4 regions of the Streptomyces sp. NPDC002867 genome follow, and region 3 is predicted to be linked to each of the others. Evidence: riboswitches for the same ligand, from Rfam matches in the RefSeq annotation. Region 3 holds a riboswitch; each other region holds the start of a gene.
What was found. Region 3 has a riboswitch for cyclic di-AMP ahead of ACWD0A_RS23210 (M23 family metallopeptidase). Riboswitches for the same ligand answer to the same signal wherever they lie in the genome.
Positions count from the first base shown of each region.

Region 1: linked by a shared signal. The riboswitch ahead of ACWD0A_RS06470 (transglycosylase SLT domain-containing protein) and the one ahead of ACWD0A_RS23210 (M23 family metallopeptidase) in region 3 are both predicted to bind cyclic di-AMP.
Region 2: linked by a shared signal. The riboswitch ahead of ACWD0A_RS10910 (M23 family metallopeptidase) and the one ahead of ACWD0A_RS23210 (M23 family metallopeptidase) in region 3 are both predicted to bind cyclic di-AMP.
Region 4: linked by a shared signal. The riboswitch ahead of ACWD0A_RS16720 (transglycosylase family protein) and the one ahead of ACWD0A_RS23210 (M23 family metallopeptidase) in region 3 are both predicted to bind cyclic di-AMP.

Region 1 covers NZ_JBSFUR010000005.1:74,371-78,573, forward strand. Annotated here, with positions in the region: gene ACWD0A_RS06460 (Fpg/Nei family DNA glycosylase) at 1-111, shown strand, start outside; gene ACWD0A_RS06465 (zinc-dependent alcohol dehydrogenase) at 169-1,350, opposite strand; cyclic di-AMP (ydaO/yuaA leader) riboswitch at 1,812-1,968, shown strand; gene ACWD0A_RS06470 (transglycosylase SLT domain-containing protein) at 1,973-2,758, shown strand; gene ACWD0A_RS06475 (metallophosphoesterase family protein) at 2,887-3,378, shown strand; gene ACWD0A_RS06480 (hypothetical protein) at 3,426-4,203, shown strand, end outside.
Region 2 covers NZ_JBSFUR010000008.1:198,319-202,521, reverse strand. Annotated here, with positions in the region: gene ACWD0A_RS10920 (TetR/AcrR family transcriptional regulator) at 1-614, shown strand, start outside; gene ACWD0A_RS10915 (SGNH/GDSL hydrolase family protein) at 666-1,457, opposite strand; gene ACWD0A_RS10910 (M23 family metallopeptidase) at 1,635-2,579, opposite strand; cyclic di-AMP (ydaO/yuaA leader) riboswitch at 2,582-2,740, opposite strand; gene ACWD0A_RS10905 (tyrosine-protein phosphatase) at 3,465-4,203, shown strand, end outside.
Region 3 covers NZ_JBSFUR010000025.1:83,823-88,025, forward strand. Annotated here, with positions in the region: tRNA gene ACWD0A_RS23200 (tRNA-Met) at 219-292, shown strand; gene ACWD0A_RS23205 (PP2C family protein-serine/threonine phosphatase) at 475-1,713, shown strand; cyclic di-AMP (ydaO/yuaA leader) riboswitch at 2,010-2,166, shown strand; gene ACWD0A_RS23210 (M23 family metallopeptidase) at 2,178-3,209, shown strand; gene ACWD0A_RS23215 (PrsW family intramembrane metalloprotease) at 3,333-4,203, opposite strand, start outside.
Region 4 covers NZ_JBSFUR010000015.1:5,984-10,186, forward strand. Annotated here, with positions in the region: gene ACWD0A_RS16710 (FtsB family cell division protein) at 1-394, opposite strand, end outside; gene eno (phosphopyruvate hydratase) at 488-1,774, opposite strand; gene ACWD0A_RS16720 (transglycosylase family protein) at 2,050-2,697, opposite strand; cyclic di-AMP (ydaO/yuaA leader) riboswitch at 2,701-2,874, opposite strand; gene ACWD0A_RS16725 (transglycosylase family protein) at 3,145-4,107, opposite strand.

The DNA.
Region 1 (4,203 bases), on a different contig from region 3:
ACCGGACGACGGGACGACCGCGACCCGGTGTGCCCGCGCTGCCGGGGGCCCCTGAGCTCCGGCCGCACCGGAGGCCGCCGCTCCGTGTGGTGCCCCGCCTGCCAGAGCTGAGCCGCCCGGAGCGGGCCGGCCGCACACGGAGCCCGCGTCACCAGGGCTTCGGCGTCGCTAGGGCTTCAGCAGGGCCTTGACCATGCCGTCGGCCTTGGCCTGGAACGTCGCGTACGCCTCGGGGCCCTTCTCCAGCGGCAACGTGTGCGTGGCGAAGCCCTCGACGCCGAGCGGATCGGCGTCCGTCAGCAGCGGAAGGATGTCGTCCATCCAGCGCCGGACATTGGCCTGCCCCATACGGAGCTGGATCTGCTTGTCGAACAGGGTGAGCATCGGCACGGGATCCGCCATGCCGCCGTAGACCCCGACCAGGGAGATCGTGCCACCGCGCCGTACCGCGTCGATGGCCGTGTAGAACGCCTCCAGCCGGTCCACGCCGACATGCTCCATGACGCGCCGGGCCACGCGTCCGGGCAGCAGACCTGTCGCCCACTGCCCCGCCTTGGCGACCGGTGCGCCGTGGGCCTCCATCCCCACGGCGTCGATGACCGCGTCCGAGCCGCGGCCGTCCGTCAGGTCGCGGACCGCGTCGGCGACCTCGTCGTGCTCGCGCAGGTCGAGGACCGTCACCCCGCGCGCCTCGGCCCGGTCGAGACGCTCGGGGACGAGGTCGATGCCGATGACGAGTCCGGCGCCCCGGTGCAGGGCCACGCGGCAGGCCATGTCGCCGATCGGTCCGAGGCCGAGCACGGTCAGCGACCCGCCGGGCGGTACGTCCGCGTACTCCACGGCCTGCCACGCCGTCGGCAGTACGTCCGAGAGGTAGACGAAACGCTCGTCCGGTGGCCCCTCGGGCACCTTGACCGGCAGTGTGTCGCCGAAGGGCACCCGCAGGTACTCGGCCTGCCCGCCGGGCACCTGCCCGTACAGCTTCGTGTAGCCGAACAGCGACGCGCCCATGCCGCGGTCCCGCACCTGGGTCGTCTCGCACTGCGAGTGGAGGCCCTGGGCGCACATGAAGCACTCACCGCACGAGACGTTGAACGGCACGACGACGCGGTCGCCGGCCGAGAGGGCCGTCACCTCGGGACCGGTCTCCTCCACGACGCCCATGGGCTCGTGGCCGAGGATGTCGCCGGGATCGAGGTACGGGCCCAGGACCTCGTAGAGGTGAAGATCCGAACCGCAGATGCCGGTGGACGTCACCCGGACGATCACATCCTTCGGCTCGGTGATGCGGGGATCGGGGACGGTCTCGATCCGGACGTCCCGCCTGCCCTGCCATGTCAGTGCGCGCATCGTTTCCTCCCGCGTTGCTCTCCGGTGGGCGGCCTGCGGCCGTCGTACGGGCGGCGCCGCGCACCCGGCCACCACGGCCGAGTACCCGAAGCGGGCGATGCCATTGCATACAGAAGAAAACGGACTATTGGTACTCAATGGAGCGTCGGACTTTCCGGTATGAGGCGTTTCTCTTTCATTGCCCGTATGTCCGTTTATGTATGAAGTGTGCGGCTGGGTTTCCTTGTTGCCGGTTTCGTGACGTCGGTCACGTGACGGAATGCCCTGGATGGCGGGCAGGCGTCGCAGCCGCCTTGCGTGGAGGGAAAGTTGAGTTCCCGACAGGAAATGAGGAAGGTCATTTCCGTCTCTTTTCTCCGGTCTTGCATTGCGGTTGTGAATTCAGGGCTTGTTCCGTCGGGCCGCTCTCGCTTACGGTCACCGCAATCCGGATGGACCGCCGAATCCTGCCGCCGTCCGGGAATCCGACCACGCACTCACGTTCGGCAGGAGCGGGGGACCCAGGTAAGCCGCCGATCCGGAAACCGGAACGGCTCGGGGTGAAGTCGCACCGACCATGCGACCGGGCATCTCCAGCCCGAACCCGACAGCTCACCTCGCAGGCGACGGAGAGGAATGCGTCATGCCTGCAAAGGGTAAGCACCGCCGTCCCAAGTCCGGCCGACTCGTCCGCGGCTTCGTCGCCGCGGGCACGGGCGGCGCCGCGCTCGCCCTGCCGTTGTTCGGCGCGACCACCGCCGGTGCCGCGCAGCCGGCCCAGGCCGCGACCGCGAAGACCGCCGTCACGGCGCCCGCCGCGGCGAAGAAGGCCCCCGTGACGTACACCGTCGTCGCGGGCGACTCCCTGTCGAAGATCGCCGAGGAGCACTCCGTCAGCGGCGGCTGGAAGAAGCTCTACAACGACAACCGCCGGAACATCGGCGCCGACCCGGCGCTGATCCGCCCCGGCCTGAAGCTGACCATCGGCGCCAAGGCCAAGCCCGCGGACCGCGCCGCCGACGCCGCCCGCGCCGACCGCTCCGAGGCCCGCACCGCCCTGGTGGCGAAGAAGGCCCCGGCCGCGAAGCCCGCCAAGGCCAAGACGTATTCCAACGATCTCGACGGCTGGATCAAGGAATCGCTCGACATCATGGCCAAGCACGGAATTCCCGGCACCTACGAGGGAATCCACCGGAACATCATGCGCGAGTCCTCCGGAAATCCGCTGGCGATCAACAACTGGGACATCAACGCGGTGAACGGAACGCCCTCCAAGGGCCTTCTCCAGGTGATCGACCCCACGTTCCGGGCCTACCACGTTCCCGGCACGCCGTTCGACAGCTACGACCCGGTCGCGAACATCACCGCCGCGTGCAACTACGCCGCCGCCAGGTACGGCTCCATCGACAACGTGAACGGTCCGTACTGACCGTAGCCCCGCAATTCGCGGCTTCGATTGCAGACGGAATCGCGCCGGGCGCCTGTTCTGACATCACGTCAGTGCGGCGCCCGGCGCGGCCATGTGCTCACCCGCGCCGACGGCGGGAAGGTTGGAGGATGCGACTGCTGCTGATCTCCGACACCCATGTGCCCCGGCGCGCCCGCCGCCTGCCCGACGAGGTGATGGCCCGTGTCGAGGAGGCCGACGTGGTGATCCACGCCGGCGACTGGGTCGACACCGCGACCCTCGACCTCCTTGAGGACCGCTCCGCCCGCCTCCTCGCGGTGTACGGCAACAACGACGGCGACGCGTTGCGCGCCCGGCTCCCGGAGGTGGCCCGCGCGGAGCTCGGTGGTCTCCGGTTCGGCGTCGTCCACGAGACGGGCCCCGCCGCCGGACGCGAGCGGCGCTGCGCCGAGAGGTTCCCGGACCTCGACGTCCTGGTCTTCGGCCACAGCCACATCCCGTGGGACACCACGGCCCCCGGCGGCCTGCGGCTCCTCAACCCCGGCTCCCCGACCGACCGCAGGCGACAGCCCCACCACACGTACATGACCGCGCGGGCGGCGGACGGCGCGCTGACCGAGGTCCTGCTGCACCGCCTGTGACCGGACCCCGGGTAGTTTTGCGGTCAACCGATCTCAGGAGCCGCCCCGTGTCCGCCAGGCCCCGCCTGCTGTACGTCACCGACCTCGCCTACCCGGCCAAGGGGCGGCGGTACTGCGACGAGGACATCCACTTGTCCTCACGGCTGCGCGAGGACTTCGACCTCGCCCTCGCCCACCCGGCGGACGCGGCCGGGCTGATGGACGGCTTCGACGGTGTCGTGGTGCGCAACAGCGGGCCCGTCCTGCACTACCAGGACGCGTACGACGCCTTCCGCGAGAAGGCCATAAGGACCGGCGCCCGGGTCTACAACCCGCTGACCGCACGCGGCGACATGGCGGGCAAGCAGTACCTGCTGGACCTCACCAGGGCCGGGTACCCGGTCATCCCCACGGTGGACCGGCTCGACGACCTCGGCCTGTTGCCCGCCTCCGACGTGTACGCGGTCAAGCCCAGGGCCGGCGCCGACTCCATCGGCCTCCACTTCGCGGACGCCGAGCAGCTCCCCGGCCTCATACGCGGCGACGTGCTGATACAGCCGCGCGTCGACTTCGTCTACGAGGTCTCCTTCTACTTCGTCGACGACACCTTCCAGTACGCCCTGCACGCCCCCGACCCCGCCCGCCGCTGGGACCTGGAGCCGTACGAACCCACCGCGGCCGACCTCGACTTCGCCCGGCGCCTCATCGCCTGGAACACCGTCGACCACGGCATCCAGCGCGTCGACGCCTGCCGCACCCGCGACGTCGGACTGCTGCTCGTCGAGCTCGAGGACCTCAATCCGTACCTGTCCCTGGACCTTGTCGACGAGGCGACCCGTGAGGCGT
Region 2 (4,203 bases), on a different contig from region 3:
CCAGGATTCGGTTGAAAGTGTCGGAGCGGCGTGAGGAACTGCTGAACGCGGCTGTCGAGCAGATCGAGCAGCGGGGCGTGGCGGCCGTGCGGATCGCCGATGTCGCCTCGTCCCTCGGCGTCTCCAGCGCCCTGGTGCTCTACCACTTCTCGTCCAAGGAACAGCTGGTCGCCGCGGCGTTCACGCATGCCGCCGACGCCGACCTGGCCCACCTGCGCAAAATCCTCGGGCGGCGCACCTCCGCGCTGCGCCGGCTGCGGACGGCCGTCCGCTGGTACGCCCCGACCGGCCAGGCCAAGGGCTGGCGGCTGTGGATCGACGCCTGGGCCGCCTCCCTGCGGGATCCGACCCTGCGCGAGGTCGCCCGCGCCCTCGACCAGCAGTGGAAGGCGGCGCTGGCCGAGGTGATCGCGGAGGGCGCGGAGGCCGGGGAGTTCCCGTGCGAGGACCCGGCGGCCGCGGCCTGGCGTCTGACGGCGTTCCTCGACGGGCTCGCCGTGCAGATGACGTCGTACGCGGGTTCGCTGACCCGTGCGGCGATGCTGCAGTGGACGGACGAGGCGCTGGCCCGCGAGCTGGGGGTGGACCGCGAGGCGCTCACGGCGTCCCGCTAGCCGGGGCGCCGGCGCCCGGGGCGCGTGCCCCGGGCACTGTGCCGCCTCGGCTCAGAGCGGCAGGAGGTCCGGGCGCTTGGCCTCCACGTGGTCGCCGGAGCTCTCACCCCGCAGCCGCCGGCCGATCCACGGCACCAGGTGCTCACGCGCCCACTGGATGTCGTCGCGCCGCACCTCGAAGGCACCGCGCGGCGGGAGCGGCGGCCAGGGCTGGTCGGGGTCGGCGGGCACGTCGAGACCGAGCACCTGGGCGGCGCGCAGGGCGACGCGGGTGTGGCCCTCGGGTGACAGGTGCAGTCGGTCCGCGTCCCACGCACGCCGGTCCTGAACGGATTTGAGCGACCACAGGTCGAGGACGGGGCAGTCGTGGCGGTCGGCGATGGCCCGCACGTGCGCGGTGTACGTGGCGATCTTTCCGCGCAGATGACGCAGGACCGGCACGTCCCGGGTGTCGAAGCCGGTGGTCACCATGACCGTTCCGACCGAGTTCTTGAGGTCGGCGACCGCCCGCTCGAGCCGCTCGGCCACGTCGTCCGGGTCGCTGCCCGGCCGGATGATGTCGTTGCCTCCCGCGCAGAACGTCACCAGGTCGGGGGCGAGTTGCTTGGCCCTCGGGACCTGCTCGTCGACGATCTGGTCGAGGAGGCGGCCGCGTACGGCGAGGTTGGCGTACCGGAAGGTGTGCTCCGGCGTCAGGTCGGCGAGCAGTACCGCGAACCGGTCCGCCCAGCCGACGTACGTCCCGTCGGGGCCGGGGTCTCCCACGCCCTCGGTGAAGCTGTCACCGATCGCCGCGTACGACCCGAATGAGCCCTTGTTCTCTGTTCTCGAATCGTCTGCCACGGGAGCACATCTTTCCTTTACGGATGTGACCTACGCGACCGTAAGGAGGGGTTGACGGGAGGTGATCTATGCCACCTGTCAAGTTTCCGTCAAGCCGGAATACGCGGAATCCCCCGCTCCGCCGCCGGACGGAACGAGGGATGCGCGGCCGGCGGCCCAACGGGCCGCCGGTGTACGTCAGATGGAGACGCCGTGCTGGCGCAGGTAGGCCAGCGGGTCGATGTCGGAGCCGTACGACGGGCTGGTACGGATCTCGAAGTGCAGGTGCGGACCGGTGGAGTTGCCGGTGGAACCGGACAGACCGATCTGCTCGCCGCCCGCAACGCTCTGACCGCTGGAGACGGACAGGGACGAGAGGTGGGCGTACTGCGAGTAGGTGCCGTCGCCGTGCTGGATGACGACCTCGTTGCCGTACGAGCCGCTCCAGCCGGCCGAGACGACGGTGCCCGGACCGACGGACTTCACGCTCGTGCCGCTGCCGGCGATGAAGTCGACGCCGGTGTGGTAGCCACTGGACCACATGGCACCGGACGCGCGGTACGGCGTGGAGACACCGCCGCCGACGGGGGCGGTCCAGCCGGAGGACGCCGGGGCGGCCTTCTCGGCGGGAGCCTTTGTGGCGGGGGCCTTTGTGGCGGGGGCCTTTGTGGCGGGGGCCTTTGTGGCGGGAGCCGCAGGGGCGGGCGCCGCGGCACGCGAGGCGTCGCGCGAGGACCGGGACGTGGACTCGGAGCGCGGCCCGGGGTCCTTCTTCGCCTTCGACTTCGCGTTGATGGTCAGTTCAAGACCCGGGTGGATCAGCGCCGGGTCCGCACCGATGGCACGGCGGTTGTCGTTGTAGAGCTTCTTCCAGCCGCCGCGGACGTTCTGCTCGTCGGCGATCTTGGCAAGGTAGTCGCCGGCGACGACGGTGTACGTCTTCGGAGCCTTCGCCGCGGTCGGAGCGGCCGCGGCGGCCGAGGCCGGAGCGGCCTTCTGGGGAGCGGCGGCGGGGGTCGCGGCGTTGGCGCCGGTTGCGCCGAGCAGCGGCAGGGCTATGGCGGCGCTGCCCGTACCGGCGGCGACGAGGCCGCGGCTGACGGGGTTGGCCTTGGGACGGCGGTGCTTACCCTTTCCGGGCATGGCGCATTCCTCTCCGGCGCCTGCGAGGTGAGCTGTCGGGTTCGGGCTGGAGATGCCCGTTCGCGCTGGTTGCGCGAATTAACCCCGAGCCGTCCGGATTCTCCGGATACGGCGTACTACCTGGGTCCCCCGCTCCTGCCACGCGTGGGTGGGTTCGAAGTCCGGTCGGCGGCAGGATTAGGCGGTCCGTCCGGATTGAGCGTGACCGTAGGCGAGTACACCGGGCGGAACAAGCCGCGAATTTCCCCCGGCTTTCCCGGTCGCGATTTCCGGGCCGCCCCACTCGTCACCCTCCGTGGACGAGTGACAGTCAATTCCCTTGCTGACCACGGAATTGACACGGGGAAAGCAGGCACGTTCCGTCACGAATATGATCCTGCTCACGAGCCGTACCCCATCTCCCCCGTAGACGGGGCACGTTATCCGCAAGGGCTCAATTCGGACAGAAGGCACAAATAATCGCCTAAGCGTGCACTTGGGCACCAAGCACCGTCCGCAACGCCCGACTTCGTCCCCTGCCGCCGCGCGGCCGGCGACGGAGCTCCTCACCGCCCGCTTCCGGTCAGCCTGAATTCAGCCAGTCGCATCCCGGAGAAACACCACGCGAATGACGGCAGGCCCCTTTCACCCAAAGGGAATCGGGCCGCCCCACTCATCGGTTTTCGATCACGGCGCCTGCCATTCACGCGGAGCCCGGGTGCGTCGTGCGGGGGTGCGCCCGCGGGCCCCGGCCCTCATGACAGTGCCGGGGCGGCCGCCCCCGCCACGCCCGCGGGCACGGAACGCATCACGACCGACATGATTGCCTGATGAACCTGTGCCGTATCGTCGGATCGCGCCATCGTCGGCGACCGGCGCCGACGGCCGTCGCCTGAAGGAGTCCACGTGACGCAGCAGCTGCCGCAGGCCCCGTCGACCGAACCCCGGCTGGCCGGAGTGCGAAACTTCCGGGACGTGGGCGGACTGCCGACCGTGGACGGCGGGCGCGTGCGGCACGGCAGGCTCTACCGCAGCGGGCACCTCGCGCACGCCACCGAGGGCGACGCCGCCTTCCTCGCGTCCCTCGGGCTGCACACGATCTTCGACTTCCGCAATGCGGCGGACCAGCGGCTGGAAGGCCCGGACGTCGAGCTCCCGGGCGTGCGGAACGTGAATCTCCCGCTGAGCGACCCGGCCGACGGCGCGGAGTTCTGGAAGATGGTCCGGGACGGCAACCTCGACCAGCTGAAGTCGATCCTGGCCGACGGCAAGGGCGCCGCCCGGATGATCGCCTCCTACCGGATGATCATCAAGGAGCGGACCGCCGAGCACAGCCGCGTCCTGCACGCACTGGCCGAGGACAGCGTCCCGGCGCTGATGCACTGCGCGGCCGGCAAGGACCGCGCCGGCCTGTCGATCGCGGTGACCCTGCTCGCCGTCGGCGTGGAGCGCGAGGCGATCGAGGCGGACTACCTGAAGTCGAACGACCCGCACCGCCGCTACAAGATCAAGCGCGGCGACGACTCCCCCGAGGCCATGTCGGCGCAGGTCATGGAGCTGCTGAGCCCGCTGTTCGACGCCCGCGCCACCTATCTGTCCGCCGCGTTCGAGACCATCGAGGAGACGTGGGGCGGCACCGAGCAGT
Region 3 (4,203 bases):
TATCCGTTGTCGTCCGCCCTGTCACAGCATTGACGGAGCGCACGGTGCGGATGTGACGGAAACCTCGCCACCAGGCCGGATACGCCAGGACGAGGCCGAAAATGCGGCCGCAGAGGCCGAAAATGTGGCCGGAGGGCTGCCTGTGAGGCCGGATCGGCGGGCCGGACCCGTAAATGGAGTGGATCTTGCTCCGGATGGCGTAAGGTGGTGTTCACCGACGCGGGGTGGAGCAGCTCGGTAGCTCGCTGGGCTCATAACCCAGAGGTCGCAGGTTCAAATCCTGTCCCCGCTACTGAAGACGGCGGCCCGGCAATCGATCATCTCGATTGCCGGGCCGGCGTCGTTTCCGGCACCCGTGACCTGGGTTTCTGTGCGGCCGGGCGTGGCAAGTCGCCGCGCGCTCCAGGGGCGCGCAGCATGGGAGGTGCGCGGCACCGGTCCGTGGGCGTGGGCGGAGCGGCAGGGAGAACACCTGTGGGGCGAGAACAGGGCAGCAGGTATGTCGCGCCGTGGTTCGTCCGTCTCCTGCCCGCCGCGATGATCGCCGGCGGCGTCGTCTTCGACCTGCTGACACCGGCCCGTTTCACCGCGGTGCCGCTCTTCGCCGCGGCCCCGCTCATCGCGGCGCCGATCGTCACCTGGGTCGTGACGCTTCTGACCGGTATCGCCGCCGTCCTGGCCACGACAGGCCTGCACGCCTACAACGCCACCATCGACCAGATCACCGCCGTCACCGAGACGAGCACGGTGCTCACCGTGGCGGCCCTCGCGCTGTTGATCAACGGAGTCGTGACGCGCAGCAGCGCGCGGCTCGCCTCGGCGCGAGTGATCGCCGAGGCCGCGCAGCGCGCCGTGCTGCCCACGCCCGCGGACCGGATCGCCGGTCTGCACATCGCGGCGCGGTACGAGGCGGCGCAGGCGGACGCGTTCATCGGCGGCGACCTCTTCGCGGTGCAGGACACCCCGCACGGGGTGCGGCTGATGGTGGGGGACGTGCGCGGCAAGGGGATGGAGGCGGTGGCGGCCGTCGCCGTGCTGATCGGGGCGTTCCGGGAGGCGGCCGAGCAGGAGACCTCGCTCGAGGGCGTGGCGCGGCGGCTGGAGCGGGCGCTGACGCGCGAGGGCATGCGGCGGGAGGGTCTGGACGCCATCGAGGGGTTCACCACCGCCGTCCTCGGCGAGATCCCGCCCGGCGATGGTGCGGGTCACGGGACCGTACGGCTGGTGAACCGCGGGCATCCCGACCCGCTGGTGCTGCACGCCGACGGCGGACTGGACGTGCTGGAGCCCTCCGAGGCCGCGCTGCCCTTGGGCATGGGCGACCTGGGCATGTGGCCGGACCGCGCCGAGGAGTATCCGCTGCCCGTCGGCTCGACGCTGCTGCTGTACACGGACGGCCTGTCCGAGGCGCGTGACGCCCGAGGCGTCTTCTACGACCCGGGTGAACGGCTCCGGGGCAGCGTCTTCCCCGGTCCCGAGGCACTGCTCGACGCGCTGGTCGACGACGTGCGCCGGTACACGGGCGGCGCGTCCACGGACGACATGGCGCTCCTGGCGGTCGGCCGACCGGGGGCGGGGCAGCCGGAACGGCGGCGGACGGTGCCGGTCGTCTCCGCGGACGGCGCGTCCCGGACGCCTGGGCGGCGCGCGGTGCGTGGTGCGGCCGGCGCCCGCCCGGCGCGGGGGCGCGGCACGCCGACGGCGGGCGGCTGAGCCGCGGGCGCGGCCGGCCGGGCTGAGGGGCGCAGCACGCAGGGACGGCGAAGGCGTACGGCGCATCCGTACGGTGCGTAGTCGCAAGATGCCACTGTGCACAACATTTGACGCAACGTCAGAATGTGGGATCGACCTGAAGGGTGATCAAGTCGCCCGATTCCGCCTGCTTCTGTCCTGGTAAGTCCCGGCCGCGGTCGTTAACGATCACTCGGAACAGCTTGGAATCGGGCCTCGGCTTCTATTAACGTTCGATAACGCAGCGCGGTCGTCCCAGTCGTCGCAAGAGACGGCACCGTGCGCACGCGCCGAATCCCGCAAGGGAACCGGGGAACCACCAATTGGGGTGAATCGGGCATCATTTGCCGCTCAGTCCGCGGCCGAGGATGCCCGTAGGAGACCTTCCTGCTCCGAACCCGTCAGCTAACCCGGTAGGCGAGAAGGAAGGAAAGGAGTACGCCTTCGTGGCGTCCAACATGCCTGCCCCCGAGGCCCCGTTCGCGCCCGCTCACTTCGGCGGCGACGCCGCGGAGCGGACGTGGGAGGAATGGAATCCCACCGAGGAATCCGTCCGCCCGGTGCGTGGTCGGCACCGCGTCGTCAAGCAGCGCGGCGGGCTCGCCCGCAGCTCCACCGTCCTCGGCGTCGGCGTCATCGCCGCGGTCGGCGCCGGTGGCATAGCGACCGCCCAGGACAAGCCCGCGGTCTCCATCTCCCTCCCCGACTCGATCGCGGACAGCCTCCCCGACGCCAAGTCCCTTCCGGGCGTGGGCTCCCTCATCTCCGACGACGCCGACTCCGAGGGCTCCGAGGCGAACGCGGCCCCGCTCACCGCGACGACCACCGTCGCCGACAACGGGACGGCCGGCGCGGGCGAGGCCCTGCGCGCCCGCATCCTCCAGCAGGCCGAGCAGCAGCGCGCCGAGGCGGACGCCGAGGCGAAGGCCGCCGCCGAGAAGCTGGCCGCCGAGCAGGCCGCCGCCGCGGCCGCGGAGCAGCAGAGCAAGGCCGAGGCCCAGGCGGCCGAGGAGAAGCGGAAGGCCGAGGAGGCCGCGCGGGCCAAGGAAGAGGCGGAGCGCCTCGCCAAGATCGCCGCGAGCTACGCCCTGCCCACCTCCTCGTACACGATCACTTCCACGTACGGCGAGTCCGGCTCCATGTGGTCCTCCGGTCAGCACACCGGTCTGGACTTCGCCGCTCCCACGGGCACCCCGGTCAAGGCGGTGCACGGCGGCACGATCAAGTCGGCCGGCTGGTCCGGTTCGTACGGCTACCGCATCGTGCTGGAGCTGGAGGACGGCACCGAGGTCTGGTACGCCCACCTGTCGTCGATGACCGCGAGCGCGGGCCAGCAGGTCGCCACCGGCGAGACCATCGGCCGCGTCGGCGCGACCGGCAACGTCACCGGACCGCACCTGCACATGGAGGTGCACACCCCGGGCGGCTCCGGCCTCGACCCGATGGCCTGGCTGCGGGACAAGGGCCTCACGATCTGATCGACGGCAGCGGCCGAAGGCGCGCGGTACGGAGTCTCCGTGCCGCGCGTTCTTGTGTCCGGGCTCTTTGCGTGGCGTGCGTCCTCGGGTCCGCGCGCCGGCGCGGCGACGAGCATCGCGGGGTCAGCGGCGGTACGGGTTGTAGCCGCCGTAGTCGCGGTGCGGTGGCGGCACGGCGACCCGGCCCGTCGCCCGCGCCGCGTACACGAGCGAGGGCGCGGCCACGTCCCTGCGCCGCCACAGGTGGTGCAGCAGCTCCCGCTCGCGCTCCGCGAAGTCCGGGCCCGCCGCGCCGCGCTGGGCCCGGTGGCGGAGAGAGGCGAGCGACGTCGCGAACGCCTCGTACTCCGAGACCGCGTGTCCCGCGGCCGGTCCGTACGTCCGCCGCGCGTAGTCGCGCGCCATGGTGCGGGCGCGCATCGAGGACAGCGCCTGCGGCTCCGCGGCCGCCAGCCAGCCCGCCGCCGCGTACGCCGGCAACTCGGTCGATATCGTGCGCAGCTCGCGCTGCCGGGTCCATATGGTCAGCCAGGTCAGCAGCCCGAAGGCGGGCACCATGAACGCCGCGTACACCCCGTAGAAACCCCACGGGCCGAACAGCGACGCCGAGCCGTTCCACAGGGCGTGCATGCCCATCGCGAGGGCAAGGCCGAGCAGGGGCAGCGCGATGCGCCGTATTCGGTGGCGGCGCGCGGCGAGTGCGGCGAGACCGAAACCGATGCCGGTGAGCACCGTGAAGAACGGGTGCGCGAACGGCGACATCACGACCCGCACGAAGAACGTCGCCGCGGTGACCGACGCCAGGCCCGAGGTGCCGAACGCCTGGTCCTCGCCGTAGGCGTTGCCGAGGTACAGGATGTTCTCGGTGAAGGCGAAGCCGGTCGCCGTCACGCCCGCGACCACGACCCCGTCCACGAGGCCGGTGAAGTCCCGCCTTCGGAAGAGGAAGAGGAGCAGGACCGACGCCGCTTTGGCGCTCTCCTCGACGACCGGC
Region 4 (4,203 bases), on a different contig from region 3:
GCTCCTCGGCGGTCTCGGGGTCGATCACCGTGTAGCCGGTCTCGCCCGGGAGCACGTAGTGCAGGTGCTCACGGGCGAGGCGCCGGATGTACATGTCGTCCTGGAGGCGGGCCTTCTCGTCCCGGAGCTCCTCGACCTGCTCGCGGGCCTCGGCCATCCGGCGTTCCTGCTCGGCGATCTCGGCGCGCTGGGAGACGTACTGGCGCATCGGGTAGGCGAGGGCGACCACCAGGGAGCAGACGACCAGCGCGAGGAACGCGGCCCGGCCGGTGAGCCGGGAGCGGCGGGCCTGGCGACGGCTCTGCGACCGGTAGACGCGGGCGGCGGTCTGCTCGCCGAGCAGCCGCAGTCTCGTCGCGGTGGAGAACCGGTCCGGCTCCGGCCTGCGCGCCATGCTCTCTCGCCTCCCCTTTCACACGCGTACGTCCCCGGACACGGTACGGGACCGGGGCCAGGGACGTACGGAGGCGGGGGTGTCAGCCCGCGGTCAGCCCTTGAAGCGCGGGAAGGCGCTGCGGCCGGCGTACACCGCGGCGTCGTCGAGGATCTCCTCGATGCGCAGCAGCTGGTTGTACTTGGCGACGCGCTCGGAGCGGGCCGGGGCGCCGGTCTTGATCTGGCCGCAGTTGGTGGCGACGGCCAGGTCGGCGATGGTGACGTCCTCGGTCTCGCCGGAGCGGTGGGACATCATGCACTTGAAGCCGTTGCGCTGGGCGAGCTCGACGGCGTCCAGGGTCTCGGTCAGCGAACCGATCTGGTTGACCTTGACGAGCAGGGCGTTGGCGGTGCCCTCCTCGATGCCGCGGGCCAGACGCTCCGGGTTGGTGACGAACAGGTCGTCGCCGACGAGCTGGACCTTGGAGCCGAGCTTGTCGGTGATGACCTTCCAGCCGGCCCAGTCGTCCTCGAACAGCGGGTCCTCGATGGAGACCAGCGGGTAGGAGGCGACGAGCTCCTCGTAGTACTCGGTCATCTCGGCGGCCGAGCGGGCCTTGCCCTCGAACTGGTACGCGCCGTCCTTGTAGAACTCGGACGCGGCGACGTCCAGCGCGAGCGCGATGTCCTTGCCCGGGGCGTAGCCGGCCTCCTTGATGGCCTCGAGGATGAGGTCGAGGGCGGCGCGGTTGGAGTCGAGGTTCGGCGCGAAGCCGCCCTCGTCGCCGAGGCCGGTGGACAGGCCCTTGGTCTTCAGCACCTTCTTGAGGGTGTGGTAGACCTCGGTGCCCCAGCGCAGGGCCTCGGAGAAGGACTCCGCACCGATCGGCGCGATCATGAACTCCTGGATGTCCACGTTGGAGTCGGCGTGCGAGCCGCCGTTCAGGATGTTCATCATCGGAACGGGCAGCAGGTGCGCGTTCGGGCCGCCCAGGTAGCGGAAGAGCGGCAGGTCGGACGCCTCGGAGGCGGCGTGCGCGACGGCGAGGGAGACACCGAGGATGGCGTTGGCGCCGAGCGACGCCTTGTTGTCGGTGGCGTCCAGGTCGAACATCGCCTGGTCGATCAGGCGCTGCTCGGTGGCGTCGTAGCCGACGAGCTCCGGACCGATCTGCTCGATGACGGCGAGGACGGCCTTCTCGACACCCTTGCCCTGGTAACGGTTCTGGTCACCGTCGCGGAGCTCAATGGCCTCGAACGCACCGGTGGAGGCGCCGGACGGAACAGCAGCACGACCCGTGCTGCCGTCGTCGAGGCCAACCTCGACCTCGACCGTGGGGTTGCCTCGGGAGTCCAGGATTTCCCGGGCTACGACGACGTCGATGGACGGCACGAGCATCTCCTTCTGGGATGTGACGCGAGAAATGTGCAGAGGTCTGCTTGGCCTTGCGGCAAGAGCCTAACCGCCTCGGGGGCAAAGGCCGGCCGATGCCCGCCCCGTGGGACGAAAAAGGGCATGAACGCTGGGCTTGCCGGACAAAACCCCCGCAAGCTACCCGTAAGTAAGGCTCTTCGGGGCCCTTCACGACCGAACCCCGGCCCGGCGCTTACGGGGGAAGCAGCGCCGGACCGGGGTGCTCGGAATCCGTCCGCGGGCCCGCGGACGGCGGGCGGTCAGCTCAGGTGGAGCTGCTGGCCCGGGTAGATGACATCGGCGTTCTCGATGACGTCCTTGTTGAGGTCGAAGAGCTTCTTCCAGCCGCCCTTGACCTTCTCGGCCTCCGCGATCTTGCCCAGGGTGTCCCCGGCCTTGACCTTGTACTCGCCGTCGCCCTTCTTGAACGACGTGGCCGCGGCCTTCTTCGGCGCGGGGGCCTCGGCACGCTCGGAGCGGGTGGTCGGGGCCTCGGCGCGCTTCTCGGCCGGCTCGGCGGAGCCGCCGTTGTAGGGGGCGCTGGAGAGGCCCACGCCGCAGTTCGGCCAGGCGCCCTTGCCCTGGCCGGCGAGGACCTTCTCGGCTATCGCGATCTGCTGGGACTTGGAGGCCTGGTCGGCGGACGGGGCGTACGACGTGCCGCCGTAGGCCGCCCAGGTGGAGGCGGAGAACTGCAGGCCGCCGTAGTAACCGTTGCCGGTGTTGATGGACCAGTTGCCACCGGACTCGCACTGGGCGACGGCGTCCCACTCGGAGGCGGTGGCGGCGGAGGCCGAGGTGGCGCCGAGCATCGGGGCCGCGACGGCGGCACCGGCGACGCCGGCGAGCGTTGCGAGACGAACAGTCTTCGACGAGCGGCGGTGCTTGGCCTTGCCGGAACGCAGCATGGAGCTTCTCCTCACCGACGCCTGCGAGGTGAGCTGTCGGGTTCGGGCCGGAAGAGTTGCCCGGCCGCGCGTCGATGCGCGCGGCTCCACCCCCAGCCGTTCTCGGCCGTCGTGATCGACGGCCGGGACCGGCACTTACCTTGGGTCCCCCGCTCCTGCCTTCGGCGCACTGAGCGACGACTGTTCCCCCCGACCGACGGCAGGATTCGGCGTGACGGTCGACGGTGCCCGCGGTGGCGAGCGGTTCCGACCGTAAACACACCGCTCCCCGATGTCCAAAGTCGAACATCGGGGAGAAATCGCCCGAACCGCCCTCCACTTGGGAGGCGTTTGCGCAGGTCGGGCACGGCTTGGGCGAATTTGCTGGGCGATATCGGCCAGTTGCGGCAAAGAGACCCTTGTCTCACTTGCACAGAACGGACATATGCCAGCGAATCGCCGCTTGAACTACTCGCCGTTCAGGCCGAGATCGAGGCTCTGACCGGGGAGGATGAGATCGGGGTCGGCGCCCACGGTCTTCTCGTTCGCCTCATAGAGGGCACCCCACCCCCCGGGCACCTCGCGCTCGTCGGCGATGGCCCACAGAGTGTCGCCCGGCCGGACGGTGTACGTACCGTCGGACGCGCCCTCTGTCACCCCGTCACGTGCCGATGCGTCACCTCGTGAGGCATGACGACCGCTTTCGCGCTCCTTGTCCTCGATGCCCGTTTCGGCATCGTCGGGGGCGGGCTCGCCCCGGTGCCTGCCCGCGCCGGTCGCGGGGTCGGACGCCTCGGCGCCGTCCGTGCCGGCGGACGGGGCCGGGGACGCCTGCGCGTCGCCGTCCTCGGGCGTGGGCCTTGTGGAGGCGTCCGGCGCGGGGGTCTCCCGCGAACCGTCCGGCGCGTCCACGGCCGGGTCGCCGGCGCCTGCGTCACCGGAGTCGGCCGGTGCATCCGCGTCGGCGCCCGTGTCGGACCTCGTGTCGGCTCCGGCCTCCGGGCTCGCGTCCGGCAGAGGCAGGAGGTCCCCGGGGTCGACACCGGTCGAGGCGTCGTCGTTGGTCAGCCCCGCGATCGGGGCGCATGCCTGCCAGGCGTCGGGCCCCTGCGCGTCCAGCACCTTCTCCGCGACCGCGATCTGCTGCGAACGGCTCGCCAGGTCGGCGCTCGGCGCGTACGCCGTGCCGCCGAACTCCTCCCACGTCTGCTGCGACATCTGCAGCCCGCCGTAGAAGCCGTTGCCGAGGTCCGCGCTCCACATGCCGCTGCTCTCGCATTCGGCGACGCGGTCCCAGGTGGCCGCGTCGGCAGCGGAGGCGGAGCCCGCGCCGAGCAGGGGGATCGCGATGGCGGATCCGGTCACCCCCGCCGCGACGACGATGGCCGGAGCCTGACGGGGGCGGCGGTGACGTCCGTTCCCGGAGCGCATGCGGTTGCCTTTCGCGTGACTACTGGGGACTGTGCGGCCTGCTGATGCCTGCCGAGTCGACGGTGAACGTAGCCGCATTCGAACGTGAGTCACAAG